DNA from 4 places in the Streptomyces sp. NPDC093510 genome. Region 4 is predicted to be linked to each of the others. Evidence: riboswitches for the same ligand, from Rfam matches in the RefSeq annotation. Region 4 holds a riboswitch; each other region holds the start of a gene.

The links. A riboswitch is a leader RNA that binds a small molecule or an ion and turns the genes downstream of it on or off. The one in region 4 is predicted to bind cyclic di-AMP.
Region 1: linked by a shared signal. The riboswitch ahead of AB0N81_RS41505 (C40 family peptidase) and the one ahead of AB0N81_RS12110 (LysM peptidoglycan-binding domain-containing protein) in region 4 are both predicted to bind cyclic di-AMP.
Region 2: linked by a shared signal. The riboswitch ahead of AB0N81_RS37885 (M23 family metallopeptidase) and the one ahead of AB0N81_RS12110 (LysM peptidoglycan-binding domain-containing protein) in region 4 are both predicted to bind cyclic di-AMP.
Region 3: linked by a shared signal. The riboswitch ahead of AB0N81_RS33995 (transglycosylase family protein) and the one ahead of AB0N81_RS12110 (LysM peptidoglycan-binding domain-containing protein) in region 4 are both predicted to bind cyclic di-AMP.

What each region holds. Positions count from the first base shown of each region.
Region 1 covers NZ_JBFBEE010000053.1:2,491-6,676, reverse strand. Annotated here, with positions in the region: gene AB0N81_RS41520 (GNAT family N-acetyltransferase) at 1-483, opposite strand, end outside; gene AB0N81_RS41515 (ATP-dependent Clp protease proteolytic subunit) at 581-1,237, shown strand; gene AB0N81_RS41510 (hypothetical protein) at 1,245-1,553, shown strand; cyclic di-AMP (ydaO/yuaA leader) riboswitch at 1,913-2,089, shown strand; gene AB0N81_RS41505 (C40 family peptidase) at 2,093-2,566, shown strand; gene AB0N81_RS41500 (DUF6328 family protein) at 2,649-3,221, shown strand; gene AB0N81_RS41495 (hypothetical protein) at 3,160-3,372, opposite strand; gene AB0N81_RS41490 (LysE family transporter) at 3,369-3,611, opposite strand; partial or broken gene AB0N81_RS41485 (LysR substrate-binding domain-containing protein) at 3,646-4,186, shown strand, end outside.
Region 2 covers NZ_JBFBEE010000036.1:53,517-57,702, forward strand. Annotated here, with positions in the region: gene AB0N81_RS37870 (alginate lyase family protein) at 1-231, shown strand, start outside; tRNA gene AB0N81_RS37875 (tRNA-Met) at 301-374, shown strand; gene AB0N81_RS37880 (PP2C family protein-serine/threonine phosphatase) at 529-1,680, shown strand; cyclic di-AMP (ydaO/yuaA leader) riboswitch at 1,902-2,049, shown strand; gene AB0N81_RS37885 (M23 family metallopeptidase) at 2,091-3,146, shown strand; gene AB0N81_RS37890 (aldo/keto reductase) at 3,218-4,162, shown strand.
Region 3 covers NZ_JBFBEE010000028.1:35,243-39,428, forward strand. Annotated here, with positions in the region: gene eno (phosphopyruvate hydratase) at 1-574, opposite strand, end outside; gene AB0N81_RS33995 (transglycosylase family protein) at 899-1,624, opposite strand; cyclic di-AMP (ydaO/yuaA leader) riboswitch at 1,629-1,777, opposite strand; gene AB0N81_RS34000 (transglycosylase family protein) at 1,973-3,040, opposite strand; gene AB0N81_RS34005 (cytochrome P450) at 3,193-4,186, opposite strand, start outside.
Region 4 covers NZ_JBFBEE010000006.1:207,342-211,527, forward strand. Annotated here, with positions in the region: gene AB0N81_RS12095 (BTAD domain-containing putative transcriptional regulator) at 1-384, shown strand, start outside; gene AB0N81_RS12100 (hypothetical protein) at 427-663, shown strand; gene AB0N81_RS12105 (hypothetical protein) at 805-1,659, shown strand; gene AB0N81_RS12110 (LysM peptidoglycan-binding domain-containing protein) at 1,656-2,390, opposite strand; cyclic di-AMP (ydaO/yuaA leader) riboswitch at 2,395-2,557, opposite strand; gene AB0N81_RS12115 (MBL fold metallo-hydrolase) at 2,965-3,900, opposite strand; gene AB0N81_RS12120 (hypothetical protein) at 4,033-4,186, shown strand, end outside.

The sequences.
Region 1 (4,186 bases), on a different contig from region 4:
ATGCCCACATCCGCCGGGCTCACCGCAGGTGTCGGAGGCACGGCAGGCGTCGGCGCCACCGCAGGCATGGAGAACACCGCAGGCGCCGGACTCACGGCAGACGTCGAAACCACGGCAGGCACGGAGAGCACCGCAGGCGTCGTCGGACTCACGGCAGGCGTCGGCGTCACCGCAGGCACCAACATCACCGCAAGCGTCGGGCTCACCGCACGCCTCGGAGTCACCGCACGCCTCGAAGCCACCGTGGCGGTCCACATCACCGCGGCCACCGCCCTCCCCCATAGCCGCCGCGACCTCCGCTCCCAGTGCCAGCACCCGCGCGCCCGGCGACCAGGCCATGACCGCCCGCACCGACGGGTCCATCGCCCTCGGCAGCCCCGGCCTCGGCAACCCGTCGCCGCCCCGCCCGGGCCCGTGGACCAGCCCGTGGATCACGTCCACCTCAAGGGCCAGCAGCTCTCTTTCACCCTTGTACCGCTCCATGCCTAGAAGACGATAATCCCCTCCCCACCCAACGTACGTCCTGTACATTTTTTACAGAGTCCGGCCCACTCCACGACCGGCAGAAGAGAGGCGAGTCATGAAGCGTCCGTCCGCCCACCCCTCCGCACCCTCCGCACGCCACGTACTGCCTGAGTTCACCGAACGCTCAAGCTCGGGGACGCGGACCATGGATCCGTACTCCAAGCTCCTCGAGGAGCGGATCGTCTTCCTCGGCACCCCCATCGACGCCACCTCGGCCAACGACGTGATGGCCCAGTTCATGCACCTTGAGCACCAGGCGCCCGACCGCGACATCTCGCTGTACATCAACTCCCCCGGCGGCTCCTTCAGCGCGATGACCGCGATCTACGACACGATGCGGTTCGTCAGCTGTGACGTGGAGACGATCTGCCTCGGCCAGGCCGCTTCGGGCGCCGCCGCCCTGCTCGCCGCCGGCACCCCCGGCAAACGGTTCGCGCTGCCCGGCGCGCGCGTCCTGATCCACCAGCCCGCCGTCGCCGAACCGATCCAGGGTCAGGCCACGGACTTGGCGATCCAGGCCGACGAACTCCTGCGCACCCGGCGGCTGTTGGAGGAGCTGCTCGCCCGGCACACAGGACAGAGCCGGGAGCGGGTCACCGCGGACATCGAGCGGGACAAGATTTTCGACGCCCCGGCAGCCCTGGAGTACGGCTTCGTGGACCGGATCGTCCCGAGCCGCAAGAGCTCGCTCGCCGCCCACGACCCGAGGTGAAGTGCCGATGCTGCCGCCCGAGCTGCCGCCCCTGCCCGCCCTGACCCGCGCCGAGGCGGAGTTGGTGGACCGCTATCTCGAAGTCGTCGACCTGCTGGGCCGGATCAATCCGGCCCGCGCCGAGCACACCTACGGCGGACTCCGCGCCGCCCAGGCCCTGGTGGGCCGGGTGAGCGCCCTGCGGGACGCGCTCGCCCTCATGCACCACCGGGGCGAGAGCGAGGTGCACACCCCCACACTCGCCCGGGCGCTGCGCGTTCTCGACGGCGAGCGGCGCACCGAACGGGTCACCGTGCCACCCCGGCACGGCTGCTGAAACCCCGTCGGCCAAGCCTCCCCTCGAACACGGGAACGTCCGGGGCGACTTCGAAACGGACCAGTCGGGCTACCACGGACGGCGTAGACAATCGTCCTTCGTGGCACGGTCCGAAGTTGCGCCCAGCGAGTACATCAGGGGCGGAATTACGCATTCCGTTGCTGGTCGAGCGGTCGTCAGACGGTGTCGCGGCGAGCCCGATTCGGCAGTGTCCACCTGAACAGGTCAGTCGTGAGGAGCCTCACAAAACGCCGTTTCGGCTCGGTTTTCGGGCCCATCTCGGGTCAAGATCCCTTCCGACGACAAGCCCCCGCCACAGCGGCGGGGCGGTCCGGGCGGACGCCGAGTCCTGCCGCCACCCGGATGACCGGTCGACATCGGTGCAACGGCAGGAGTGGAGGACCCAGGTACGACGGGCCCGTCCGCAAAGTCCGGACGACGCCCTTGGGGTTAAGCCGCAGAGCATGACGCGGCCGGGCATCTTCGCCTGCCCGAACCCGACAGGTCATCCTTCACAGGCGGCTGACGAAGGGTTGCGCATGACCGCGCTGAATCATGTTCCGTCGCTGCTCAGCAGGACCGGTGCCGCATCGGTCCTCACGCTCGCCGTCGTGGGCGGCACCGTCGTGGCCCCCGGGCTCACGTCGGAGGCCGAGGCAGCCACTCACGGGACCAAGGCGCTCAAGATCGCGGCGTCCAAGAAGGGCTCCCCGTACGGCTACGGGGCAGTGGGACCCAACCGGTTCGACTGCTCGGGGCTGACGCTCTACTCGTTCAAGAAGACGGGCAAGAAGCTGCCGCGCACCACCTCCGCGCAGTACAACAAGACCAAGCACATCTCCCGGTCCCAGCGGTCCCGTGGCGACCTGGTGTTCTTCCACTCCGGCCGGAACGTCTACCACGTCGGGATCTATGCGGGTAACAACCGCATCTGGCACGCCCCCAAGCGGGGAACCGTGGTGCGCCTGGAGAAGATCTGGTCCAACAGCGTCTGGTACGGCAGGGTGCGCTGACCTCGCCGCGGCCGGTTCGGCGCGCACCTCGCACCGCCAGGTGCCGGTGCTTGGAGCGCGCCGGCAGGGATACCCGTGCGCGATGGCCACCGAGTATTCCTGTACCGCGCGCAACGAAACGCCGTTGGAGCGCGCGGACCGCAACTTCGCGGAGCTGCTCCAGGAGTTGAGGGTGACGCAGACCGGCGTCCAGATCCTCTTCGCCTTCCTGCTCACCCTCGCCTTCAGTCCGCGCTTCCCGTCGCTCGACGCCTTGCAGCGCGGCACCTACGTCACGACACTGCTGCTCGCGGTGCTCGCCGCGGCGCTCTTCACGGCACCCGCCGCGCTGCACCGCTCGCTGTTCCAACAGCGGGCCAAGCCGCTCATCGTGCGGGTGTCGTCCCGGCTCGCCGCGGCCGGACTGGGCGTGCTGGTGCTGACGCTCACCGGTTCCGTGCTGCTCGTCGTCGACGTGACGGCTGGGCGGGCCGCGGGCATCGCGGCGGGCGCGGTGACGCTGCTGGTGTGCGTCGGGCTGTGGGGCGTACTGCCGCGGCTCGTGCGGCTGCCCGCGGCGCGCGCCGAGGCGCCGCCCGAGGAGGAAGCGGACATCAGGCCGTCAGGGGCCCGAGGAGGAGCACCGCGCCCAATGCGCCGAGAGCGGTGCCGGTGACGGCTTCGACGGCACGGGCGGCGCGGGGCCTGCGCAGCCACCTGCCGAGCCGGTCCACCAGCGGCGCGACGGCCGGGAACCACAGCAGGGCGAGCGCCACCCTGCGCGAGGGCTTCCTCACCAACGCCCTCGACCCCAAGGCGTCGATCATCTTCCTCGGCGTGCTGCCCCAGTTCCCGCGCGGTGGGCGAGGCAGAGCACATAGCCGCCGCCGACAATCTGGAGGGCCCTGAAGAGCGCGGGTACGGCGGCGAGCACGGCGGCCACTCCCGCCACCGCGAGGGCGGTGTGCACCAGGAGTCCCCCTGCGATGCCGACCGCGCAGGCCACCCCGGCGCGTCGTGAGGTCAGGGCATTGCGTACGAGGACGGTGAAGTCGGCGTCCGGCATGGCGACCATGCCCGCGGCGACGCCGGTGAAGGCGCGGGAGGCGGGAGTCGCCCTGCTCGTCCGGCGCCATCGCGGGGCCCGGCCGACCGACGCGGGTGAGCTGCTCGTGGGCCACGCCCGTCGGGTGCTCGACGAGATGGAGCGGGCCCGGCACGGCACGAACTGGCGCGGCTCGCGGGGCTCTGGCTCGCAGGGCTCTCCGGCGGCTGGCTGCGTGTGGGCACCTTCCAGACGGCCGGCATCCATCTGCCGCCGCCCGTCCTGACCGCCTTCCGCCGCGCCCACCCCGACGTGGAGCTGACAGTGGCGGCCCATGAGCCGCCGTTCGGTGTCGCGGCCGTCGCGGCGGGCGACATCGATCTGGCTCTCACGCACACCTACGAACCCGCCGACCCGGCGCCCCTGCCCGCCGCCGTGTCGGCCGAGCCGGTCCTGGTCGAGGAGCTGGTCCTGGTGACCCGGCCGGGGCACGCGCTCGCGAGCGGCACGGCGCGGCTGCCGCTCGCCGACCTCGCCGACCTCGCCGGGCAGCCGCTGATCGGCATGGCCCGGCGCACCCGCCCCGGCAGGCGGTG
Region 2 (4,186 bases), on a different contig from region 4:
TTCGAGTTCCACGCCAAGTACCAGCTGGGCGCGCGCGTGCCGCCCTGGCTGTGCGGCGGCAAGGTGCGGCGCGACCTGGGGCCCGACACGGAGGTCGGCCTGAACCACCTGCGGGGGCGGCTGCACCTGGAGATGCCGCAGACCCAGAGGTACACGGAGCAGCGGCGGCCGGAGGGGACGGACGGCCTCTTCGTGGCCTGGGAGACGCTCACGCACGCCGACAGCGCGTAGGGGTTCACGCGCCTGGGGCCGAAGTGGTTCGACGCACCCCTTCGGATGACGTAGAGTTGTGTTTACCGACGCGGGGTGGAGCAGCTCGGTAGCTCGCTGGGCTCATAACCCAGAGGTCGCAGGTTCAAATCCTGTCCCCGCTACTGAAGGCCTGAGGCCGGGAAGCATCAGCTTCCCGGCCTCAGGTGTTTCCCGGCCCCGTAACCCGGTCGGCCCGCATCAGCTCGCACCCTTCCCCCGCTGCGGGAACCCTGAGTGGAGCGCGGTGATGGGCGCGGAGGCGGCGGGAGACAAGCGGTGGGGCAGCGAGGAGGACCCGACAACAGGGGGGCCAGGGGGGCCACCGGGCCCGAGCGGACCTTCGTCCGTGTGCTGCCCCTCCTGCTCCTCGTCGTCGGTGTCCTGTACGACGCCGCGACCCCGCCGGAGTTCACCGCCGCCCCGCTCTTCACGGCGGCCCCCCTGATCGCCGCTCCCTTCTACTCGCTGCTCAACACCGTCCTGACCGGCGCGGCGGCCACGTGCGCCGTCCTCGTCCTGCACTACGGCAACAGCGTCGGCGCCCACGTGGAGGCCGTCACCGAGGTGCTCACCGTGGCGACCGTCGCCGCCCTGGCGATCGTCATCAACCGTGTCGTCCGGCGCGGCAACGACCGGCTCGCCATCGCCCGCTCCATCTCCGAGGCCACCCAGCGCGCCGTGCTGCCCGCGCCCGACCCGCGCATCGGCGGGCTCGACATCGCGGCGCGGTACGAGGCCGCGCAGGCCGACGCGTTCATCGGGGGCGATCTGTACGCGGTGCAGGACACCCCGCACGGCGTGCGGCTCATCGTCGGGGACGTACGGGGCAAGGGCATGGGCGCGGTCGCGGCGGTCGCCGTCGTCATCGGTGCCTTCCGGGAGGCCGCCGAGCAGGAGGCGAGCCTGGAGGCGGTGGCGCAGCGCCTGGAGCGGGCGCTCGCACGTGAGGGCACCCGGCGCGACGGGCTCGACGCGTTCGAGGGGTTCACGACCGCCGTGCTCGCCGAGATCCGGCACGGGGAGGGTTCCGTACGCCTGATCAACCGCGGGCACCCGCCGCCGCTGCTGCTGCGCGGTGACGGGCGGCTGTGCGTCATGTCGGCGAGCGAGCCCGCGCTGCCGCTCGGCATGGGTGATCTGGGGTTCTGGCCGGACCGGGCGGACGAGTCGGAGTTCCCGCCCGGCGCGACGCTGCTCCTCTACACGGACGGCCTGTCGGAGGCGCGCGACGCGGAGGGGGAGTTCTACGATCCCGCGGCGCGGCTCGGCGGGCGGATCTTTCCCGGCCGCGGCGGGCCGCACGCGCTGCTCGCCGCCCTCGCGGGGGAGGTGCGGCGGCACACCGGGGGCGCCATGACGGACGACATGGCGCTGCTCGCGGTGCGGCGTCCCGTCGCCGGCGATCCGGAGGTCACCACCGGTGACTGAAGGGCACCCCTCCGCATAACAACTGACACACTGTCAAGAAAATGTGAAGCTCCGGTGTTTGGTGACCCCGGGTCAACTCGCCCCGTTCCGCCCCCTCGTGTCCCGGTACGTACAGCCGGTGAGCGTTAACGATCAGCTGGAACAGCTTGGAATACGGACCCGCTGTCTATTAACGTTCGATAACGCAGCGCGGTCGTCCCAGCCGTCACTAGAGGCGGCTCCGCGCGCACGCGCCTAATCCCGCAAGGGAGCCGGGGAACCACCAACTTGGGGTGAATCGGGCATCTGTGCATCCGTGCCAGGTGTTCGTAGGAGACCTTCCTGCTCCGAACCCGTCAGCTAACCCGGTAGGCGAGAAGGAAGGAAAGGAGCGCGCCCCAGTGGCGTCCAACCGGCCTGCCCCCCGAGCCGTGTACATACCGAATGACGACGACTTCGGTTCGTACGACGAGGACTCCCTCGACGCCTTCGAGGAGTGGAACCCCACCGAGGAGTCCATCCGTCCCGTCCGCGGCAGGCACCGCGTGCACAAGAAGAGCGGCGGCGGGCTCGCGCGCAGCTCCACCGTGCTCGGCGTGGGCGTCATCGCCGCCGTCGGCGCGGGCGGCATCGCCACCGCGCAGGACGGCAAGCCGCCGGTCTCCATATCGATGCCCGACCTGCCGGGCGTGGGCGCCGTCGCGGACTCGCTGCCGGAGGCCAAGTCCCTTCCCGGCGTCGGGTCGTTGATGTCCGACGACTCGGCGGACACGAACGCGTCCGCCGTCGCGGCCCCCCTCACCGCCGCGGGTGTCAGCACCACCGACGCCGAGCAGGGCACCACCGACGCGGGCGAGGCGCTGCGCGCCCGCATCATGCAGCAGGCCGAGAACCAGCAGAACCAGGCGGACACCGCCGTGCGGACCGCGGCCGAGCAGGCCGCCGCCGAGCAGGCCGCCGAGGAAGCCGCCGACCAGCAGAAGGCGGCCGAGAAGGCCGCGGACGCCAAGGCCGCCGCCAAGAAGAAGAAGGAGGAGGAGGCCCGGAAGGCGAAGGCCGAGGCCGAGCGCCTGGCCAAGCTCGCCAAGAGCTACGCCATCCCCACCTCCTCGTACACCCTCACGTCGCACTTCGGTGACGCCGGTTCCATGTGGTCCTCCGGGCACCACACGGGTCTGGACTTCGCCGCTCCCACGGGTACCCCCCTCAAGGCGGTGCACACCGGCACCGTCAAGGAGGCCGGCTGGGCGGGGGCCTACGGCTACCGCACCGTGCTCGAACTCGAGGACGGCACGGAGGTCTGGTACTGCCACCAGTCCTCGCTCAACGTCAGCGCGGGCCAGAAGGTCAGCACGGGCGATGTGATCGGCCGCGTCGGCGCGACAGGCAACGTCACGGGCCCGCACCTCCACCTGGAGGTCCACACGCCCGGCGGCGCCGGGATCGACCCCCTCGGCTGGCTGCAGAGCAAGGGCCTGAACCCCTGACATGACCCCGCCGGTTTCGTGAGCCATACACGGAACGGAATTAGGTCTCCGGTCGGCGCGTTGAGCGACGTATGACTTCTCTTCGCCAGCTCGGCTCTTCCGACCTCGAGGTCTTCCCCCTCTCCCTCGGCGGCAACGTCTTCGGCTGGACCGCGGACCGTACGGCGTCCTTCGACGTCCTCGACGCCTACACCGCGGCCGGCGGCAACTTCATCGACACCGCCGACGTCTATTCGGCCTGGGTGGAGGGCAACCGGGGCGGCGAGTCCGAGACGCTCATCGGCGAGTGGCTGGCCGAGCGCGGCAACCGCTCCGACGTCGTCATCGCCACGAAGGCCGGCGCGCACCCCGAGTACAAGGGCCTCTCCGCCACCACCGTCAAGGGCGCGGTCGACGCTTCGCTGCGCCGCCTCGGCACCGACTACATCGACCTCTACTACACCCACTACGACGATCCGTCGGTCCCCGTCGAGGAGATCATCGGCACGCTCGACGAACTGGTCACGGCCGGCAAGGTGCGGGCGATCGCGGCCTCCAACATCAGCCCCGAGCGGCTCCAGGAGTCCCTCGACTTCTCCGACCGCGAGGGCCTCGCGCGGTACGTCGCGCTGCAGCCGCACTACAACCTCGTCTCCCGCGACACCTACGAGGGCCCGCTCCAGGAGGTCGCCTCCCGCTCCGGACTCGCGGCCGTCCCCTATTACGCGCTCGCGTCCGGCTTCCTCACCGGCAAGTACCGCCCGGGTGCGCAGGTGGAGAGCGCGCGGAGCGGCCGGGTCGAGGAGTACGTGGGGAGCGAGCGGGGCGACCGTGTCCTCGCCGCGCTCGACGAGATCGCCGCGGCGCGGGGCGCCCAGGTCGCGACCGTGGCGCTCGCCTGGCTGACGGCACAGCCCACCGTGGCGGCGCCGATCGCCTCCGCGCGCACGGTGGAGCAGCTGCCCGCCCTGCTCGCGGTCGGAGACCTGGAGCTGACGGAGCCGGAGATCGCGGCGCTGACCACCGCGTCCGCCTGACCGCCACGTCCGCCTGACCGCCAT
Region 3 (4,186 bases), on a different contig from region 4:
CCTTCTTCAGCGTGTGGTAGACCTCGGTGCCCCAGCGCAGCGCCTCGGAGAAGGACTCCGCGCCGATCGGGGCGATCATGAACTCCTGGATGTCGACGTTCGAGTCGGCGTGCGACCCGCCGTTCAGGATGTTCATCATCGGGACGGGCAGCAGGTGCGCGTTCGGGCCGCCGAGGTAGCGGAACAGCGGCAGGTCGCTGGCCTCGGAGGCGGCGTGCGCGACGGCGAGCGAGACGCCGAGGATGGCGTTGGCGCCGAGCGAGGCCTTGTTGTCGGTGGCGTCCAGGTCGAACATGGCCTGGTCGATCAGGCGCTGCTCGGTGGCGTCGTAGCCGACGAGCTCCGGGCCGATCTGCTCGATGACGGCGAGGACGGCCTTCTCGACACCCTTGCCCTGGTAACGGTTGGGGTCACCGTCACGGAGTTCGATGGCCTCGAAAGCACCGGTGGAGGCACCGGACGGAACGGCGGCACGACCGGTGCTGCCGTCGTCGAGGCCGACCTCGACCTCGACCGTGGGGTTGCCTCGGGAGTCCAGGATTTCCCGGGCTACGACGACGTCGATGGACGGCACGAGCATCTCCTTCTGGGAGTGTGACGCGTAAACACGATTACGCCGGGCCGCTTCGGCCCTGCGTCTCCTGAGCCTAACCGGCCCGGAGGCTTCGGCCAGCCGACCGCCCGCCCCCTGGGACGGCACAAGGCCCAAATGGCGCGGAATCCGGGCGTAAGACCGTGTTGGTCACGTTTTCTACTCGCTAGTAGCGAACACCGGGGACTGCCGCGGGGCGGACATGGCCCCGCCCCGGTGCGTACGGGGGATACACGCACCGGGGCGGGGAGCCCGTGGGGACGGGGACGGCCGTGCGTCCGCCGAGGCACGGCCGCGACCGGGGGCCTAGCTGAGGTGCAGCTGCTGGCCCGGGTAGATGAAGTCGGCGTTGTCGATGATGTCGCCGTTGAGCTTGTAGACCTTCTGCCAGCCGCCCTTGACGTCGTGCGACTCGGCGATCTTCGACAGGGTGTCGCCCGTCTTGACCTTGTACTCGCCGTCGCCCTTCTCGACCTTCTTGCCGGTCGGGGTCTCGACGGTCTTCTTGGTCTCGGTCTGCGGCGTCGGCTGCGGCTTGGGAGCGGCCGGCTTCGGCGCGGCCTGCTGCTGCGGAGCGGCCTGCTGCTGCGTCTGCTGCGGCTGCGGCTTGCTCTGCTGCTGCGGAGCCTGCTCCTGCGAGCCGCCGCCGCTGCTGGGCGAGGCGCCCGAGAGGCCGACGCCACAGGACGGCCAGGCGCCCTTGCCCTGGCCGGCGAGGACCTTCTCGGCGATCTCGATCTGCTGGGCCTTGGAGGCCTTGTCGGCGGTCGGCGCGTACTTCGTACCGCCGTACGCGGCCCAGGTGGAGGCGGAGAACTGCACGCCACCGTAGTAACCGTTGCCGGTGTTGATGGACCAGTTGCCACCGGACTCGCACTGGGCGACGGCGTCCCACTCGGACGTGGTGGCGGCGGAGGCCGAGCCGGCCGCCATCAGCGGGGCGGCGACGGCGGCGCCGGTCACGCCGACGAGCGTGGCGACACGGGTGGCCTTGGACGGGCGGCGGTGCTTGCCCTTGCCGGAAAGCAGCATGAGTTGATCCCCTACACCGACGCCTGCGAGGTGAGCTGTCGGGTTCGGGCCGATGTGGTTGCCCGGTCGCTCTCTCACGAGTGCGACTTCACCCCTAGCCGTTTCCGGCACTTACCTTGGGTCCCCCGCTCCTGCCCACGGCGCTCTTGAGCGACGACTGTTCCCGTCCGGCCGTTGGCAGGATTCGGCGTACCGACCGGCGGGGCCCACCAGTGGCGAGCGGTCACGACCGTAGACACCCGACCCACTGAATTTCAAAGACGATCAGGGCTTCTGAGACCCATCTCTCACTCGCGCCAAACCGGACATCAGGTGCCAAGTCCCCCGCAGACGCATCGTCAATTTCCGTTACTTTTCGCCCAGATCGAGGCTCTGACCGGGGAGGATGAGGTCCGGGTCGCCTCCGACGGTCTTCTTGTTCTCGCTGTAGAGCTCGTGCCAGCCACCGTCGACCCCGAGGTCGTCCGCGATGACCGAGAGGTTGTCTCCGGAGCGCACCGTGTACGTCCCGTCGGCGACCTTCTCGGTGCGCTCACCGCCGCGCGAGGCGTGCCGTCCCGGACGGTCGCCGGAGCTGTCGCCCTCGTCCGCGCGGTCGCCGCGGTGGCGGCCTGAGGAACCGTCGGACTTCGCGGCGTCGTCCGCCGGGTCGGTCGACTTCTCGGGCGTGGGCGAAGTGGCGCCGTCGTCGCCGGACTTGCCGGACTCGCCCTTGCCGTCGGCCTTTTCGGCGTCGTCCTTGCCGCTTTCCTTGCTGCCCTTACCGCCCTTGTCGTCCTTTTCGCCGGACTCGTCGTGATTCTTGTCTCGTGCGTCCCCGCCGGAGGGCTTCTCCGAATCGGCGGAGTCCGAGGCCTCGTCGGAGGCTCCGCCGGACGACTTGTCCGTCTCCTCAGGGCTCTTGGAGTCCTTGGAGTCCTTGGAACCCTCAGAAGCCTTGGAGTCGGTCGAGTCGGGCGACTCGGGCGACTCGGGCGACTCGGGCGACTCGGAGGGCGTGGGCGCGATCGGGCCGCCCGGGTCGACGTCGGCCGCGGCGCCGTCCTGGGTGAGTCCGGCGATCGGGGCACAGCTCGGCCAGGCCGCGGTGCCCTTGTCGTCGAGGATCTTCTCCGCGACGGCGATCTGCTGCGAACGGCTGGCCTGGTCGGCGCTGGTCGCGTAGTCGAGGCCGCCGTACGCCTCCCACGTCTCCTGGGAGAGCTGGAGCCCTCCGTAGTAGCCGTTGCCGGGGTTGGCGCTCCACGCGCCGCCGCTCTCGCACTGGGCGAGCTTCTCCCACGTGGTGGTCTCGGCGGCGCTCGCGCCGGTGGCGCCGAGCAGCGGGATGGCGATGGCTGATCCGGTGACTCCTGCCGCGACGATGAGGGCCGGGGCCTGGCGGGGGCGTCGGTGACGACCATTGCCGGAGAGCATGCGGGTGCCTTTCAGGAGACTGCAGCGACGACTTGGACGCCTGGGGCGCTCAAGTCGTCGTGAACGTAGCCGCAGTCGAACGCTTGTCACAAGTCGATGCAGCGGAGATCACGTGAACATCACAGTCCTGACGGCCCGTCAGCAGGGTGTGCTCAGGACACCGTTTTCTGTGCGGTTGTGAACTCCACGGGCAGCGTGCGCAGTCCCCGCATGATCAGCCCGCCACGCCACCGCAAATCGTCGGGGTCGGCCGCCAGTTGCAGGTCGGGAAGGCGCCGCAGCAGCGTCGCGAGGGCCGTGCGGCCCTCCAGACGGGCGAGCGGGGCGCCCAGGCAGTAGTGGATTCCGTGCCCGTATCCGAGGTGCTGGTTGTCGCGGCGGGAGAGATCGAGGGTGTCGGGGTCGTCGAACCGGGCGGGGTCGCGGTCGGCCGCGGCGAGCACGACGAGGACGGGGTCGCCCGCCGCGATGTCCTGTCCGCCGATGCTGAGCGCCTCGGTCGCGAACCGCCAGGTGGCGAGCTCGACGGGCCCGTCGTAGCGGAGCAGTTCCTCGATGCCGGTCTCCAGGAGTCCGGTGTCGCCCTCGTCCAGCGCCCGCTGCAGCCGCTCGCGCTGCTCGGGGTGGGTGAGCAGCGCGTACATCCCGTTGCCGATGAGGTTGACGGTGGTCTCGAACCCGGCGAAGAGGAGGATGAAGGCCATCGCGGCGGCCTCGTTCTCGGTGAGGTGCTCGCCGTGGTCGGAGGCCTTGATGAGACCGGAGATGAGGTCGTCGCCCGGTTCGAGGCGCTTGCGGTGGATCAGCTCGGCGAGATAGCCGCGCATCTTCTTCACCGACCGCGCCACGCCGCCCCGGGGGCCTCCCCCGTGGCGGATCATCATGCCCGCCCAGTCCCGGAAGTCGTCCTGGTCCTCGCGGGGGACGCCGAGCAGGTCGCAGATGGCGTAGATGGGGAGTGGGAAGGCGAACTCGTGGATGAGGTCGGCGGTGCCCTTCTCGGCGAACCGGTCGATCAGGTCGTCGGTGAGTTCCTGCACGCGTGGCGCGAACTCGGCCACGCGGCGCGGCGTGAACGCCTTCGCGACGAGCCGGCGCAGCCGGGTGTGGTCCGGCGGGTCGATGTTGAGCAGATGCGTCATCAGC
Region 4 (4,186 bases):
GGCATGCGCACGGGCCTCCTGCCGCTGGCACTGGTGTCCCTGCGCCTGGCACAGCTCCTGCCGCCCCACGTCGACCTGAACGCGGACTGGGGCCCGTACCGCCCCTGGGCCGAAGCGCTCGCCCTCGCGGAGACCGGCCGCCACGACCAGGCACACGCGGCACTGCGCGCCTTGCCCGAACCGCCCCCGGACCTGCTGTACGAGGCACTCTGCTGCGTGGAGGCCGAGGCGGCCCTGCGATCGGACGACCGGAGCACACTCGCGAGGGTCCGGTCACGCCTGCTGCCCGCCGCGGGGCAGGTGGCCGGTGCCGGCAGCGGCGTACTCACCACCGGCCCCGTGGACCGCTGGCTCGCCCGCATCACGGACGCGCTCGACTGGTGACAAGGCGTCATGACCCGTCACAACAGGGGTACTCGGCGTCCCATGAATCTGTCCAAGCCGCTGAAGACCGCGTTGGCCCTGTTGCTGATGTACGCGTTCTGCGTGCTCCTCTTCCGCTTCCGGCGCGACGGGATGGACTGGGGCCCCGCCCTGCTGATCGGGTTGGTGGCCGCCCCGCTGGCTCTAATGCTCTCCTGGGTCAGCGAACGGCTGAACGGCAAGGGGCAACGAGCAGGGCTGCGTTGGCGGGAGCGTCGACGGAGTGGCAGCTCAGGCTGACGCCGACGTGAGGTGGCGCGCCCGCCCGGCGCGACGGCGAGGAGGGGCGGGAGGGCGATGCGCGCGCCGACGGCCGAGGCACCGGAGCGGAGCGTCAGGTGCTTTCTTGCCGAAAAGAGCCTTCGTGCCGACACTGAGCCCATGATCAGCGATCCCATGATCAGCGCGACGCGTGAACCACTGCCCGGGGGAGGACTCGTCCTCGCCGTCCCGGACGGCGACCGGGGCCTGCCCCCACTGCGCTTCGAGGGGGCTGCGGACCGCGGGTGGAACCTCCTCCAGGGCGAACAGCCGCTGATCCAGGCCCGGTCGGAGGGCGACGGCTGCTGCCGCGACCTCCACCTCCGCCGCCTGCCGGGCCACCGCTCCCCGCTGCCGCCCCTGACCGCCGCGGCGATGCGCGCCGGCACCGACTGGCCTCACCGGTACGCGCGATGGCTGCTGGCAGAGGAGAGCCCCAGTCCGCTCCACCACGGCCGCTGGCGCCTGACCACGCGCACGGCCTTCGCTCCGGGCATCTGGAGCTGCGACCTCGTCCGCGACTGGCCCGACGCGACCCTCGAGCTGCTCTGCGGGGGCGGCTGGCACGGAGTCCTGCCGCTGCGCCCGCTCCCGGCGCCGGACGCCCCACGGGTGAAGGCCTACCGTAAATACGTCCGCGAGAAGACCCTCGCCCCGGTCCTGCTGTGGTGGGTGTCCTTCTTGGACGGCTGGCTGCTCCTCGACGGCCACGACAGGGCTGCGGCGGCGCTGGCGGAGGGCGTACAGCCGGACTGTGTGGAACTGGCCCGCGTACCGGACGACGCCGACTGGCGGAGGACCGCCGACCAGATCACCGAGGCACACGAGGAACGGATGGCGCGCTTGGCCGCGCGCCCCGCGGGCCCGCACACCGCACGGCAGCGGCAGGCCCTGGAACGGGGCTACGCCGACGTACTCTCCACCCTCCCGTACGACGCGGGGGCGACCCCGGTGACGGGACCGGAGACGGTCTAGTACGGACCGTTCACGTTGTCGATCGAGCCGTACCGGTCGGCCGCGTAGTTGCAGGCGGCGGTGATGTTGGCGACCGGGTCGAAGCTGTCCGTCGACGTGCCGGGCACGTGGTAGGCGGAGAACGTGGGGCCGATGACCTGGAGGAGCCCCTTCGAGGGGATGCCGGCCGCGGCGTTGGAGTCCCAGTTGTTGATGGCCAGCGGGTTGCCGGAGGACTCGCGCATGATGTTGCGGTGGATGCCCTCGTACGTGCCGGGGATGCCGCGCTCGGCCATGATGTCGAGCGACTCCTTGATCCAGCCGTCGAGGTTGTCGGCGTAGGACTTCGGCGCCGTGGCAGCGGCGGGCTCGGCGGCGGCCGTGCGCTCGGACCGGTCCGCCCGCTCGGCGGCCGGCTTCTCGGCCGGGGCCTGCTCACCAAGGGTGAGCTCGAGGCCGGGGTGGATCAGCTTCGGGTCGTTGCCGAGGGCGCCGCGGTTGACCTCGTACAGCTTCTGCCAGCCGCCGCTCACGGAGTGGTCCTGGGCGATCTTGGCGAGGGAGTCGCCCGCGACGACGACGTAGGTCTTCGGGGCCGCGGCGGGCTTGGCGGCCGCGACGGGCTCCGCCGCACCGGCGGAGGTCGCGCCGAGCACCGGGAGAACGAGCACGGCTCCGCCCGTGCCCGCGGCGGCGACGCTCCGGGAGAGCGGGCTGGACTTGGGACGGCGGTGCTTTCCCTTTGCGGGCATGACGAATTCCTCTCCGTCGCCTGCGAGGTGAGCTGTCGGGTTCGGACGGGAGCTGTCCGGTCACACGGTGGGCGTGACTTCACCCCGAGCCGTTCCGGAATCCGGATCGGCGGCTTACCTGGGTCCCCCGCTCCTGCCGTGCGTAAGTGAGTGGGTGGTGGGAGAGTTTCCGGACAGCGGCAGGATTCGGCGTTCCGTCCGGATTGACATTGACGTTAAGCGAGAAAGCCCGGACGGAACAAGGCGCGAATTCGAATGGAGAATGCGCGGCCCTCTTTGATCGAATAGCCCAACTCTCTTTGCGTGGAACGGAAGCGCGCTCGATGCTCGGTGGGGAGGGAGGCTATGGCGTGACTCATTTCACTTGCGCACTCCGCAAGGAGGGCGAAAGTCCCGCACACGCAGCCAAAGGTCTAGATGGTTGCGTTCTGCGCAAATATGGACATATGGATGCCTGATGACTGCTCAGTTGAGGAATGGCTGCTCAGTCGAGGAATGTGGGAGTGGGGCGATCCGGCACCGAAAACCTGTCGCCCCGTCAATATCGGTTTGCCTCGACTCCGCGTCGGCGTCATCACTCGGAAAGAGGGTGGCGCTTCGGCGGAACGGGTGTCAGTCGGTAGGAATCGCCGTGGGATATCACGCGGCCGGCGGTCGGCTCGGGGAAGTGGGTGCCCAGAATAAGGGTTTCGGTATCGGCGAGAGAGGCGAACAGGTTTCGGCGCGACACTTCGGCCTGTTCCGGGTCGATGTCGACGCAACTGCCGATGTGCGGGTGGGGGAGTTGGACAGGGTGGTGGACCAAGTCGCCGGATATAAGCGCTGTTTCTCCGCGGCTGCTCACCTGTACGGCGATGTGGCCCGGAGTGTGACCGGGCGTGGGCGTGAGGCGTAGGCCGGGGGCGACGTCGACGCCGCCGTCCGGGACGTCGACGAGGTCGAGCAGTCCGGCGTCCGCGATCGGGTGCACGGAGTCGCGGAACATCTGCCGCCGCGGTTCGTCCATGTCGTACCCGGCCCAGAAGTCCCACTCGGTCCGGGAGGTGAGGTAGCGGGCGTTGGGGAAGGTCGGGGCCCAAGTGCCCTCCATCTCCCGGGTGTTCCAGCCGACGTGGTCCGTGTGCAGATGGGTCAGGACGACCAGGTCGACCGATTCCGGTGGGAAGCCGGCGTCGGTCAGGCGCCGCAGGTAGTCGGTGCGAAGGTCGTGCCATGCCGGGTTGGCCCGCGTCTTGCCGTTGCCGATACCGGTGTCGACCAGCACCCGCAGGGTGCCCAAGGTGAACGCGAAGCTGTGGCTGTCGAGGTGCAGGACGCCCTCGTCGTCGGCGAATTCGGGGCGCAGCCAGGGCTGCTGTGCAATCACGTCGGCCGTGGCGTCGGGCAGGAGCCAGGGGCCGGTCGAGGGTGGCAGGGGAATCTCGTCGATGCGGTGTACGGCGATGTCGCCAACGGTCCAGTAGGGGGTCGTGACGGACGGCCTGGCCTGGTGGGCGGTCGAGGTCGGCATGTCTGGTCCTTCCTTCATCCGATTTAAAAGCTAAGCGTTTGCGTTAAGTGAGCGTAGGGCCTACGGTCGTCCTAACGCAAACGCTTAGCTTTTAGTCGTCTGCTGCTCCGCACGACAAGGAAAGGCATCGCCATGCCCACCACCGCCGAACGACTCTCACCGCTGGAGGCCGCCCGATGGGCCGCGCGCTCCGGGCTTCCGCTGGGAAGTGACCGCCACCAGGCGGTCGCGGCCACGGCCGATCACATCCACTCCGTTGTCGCCGTCCTGCGGGAACTGGACTTCG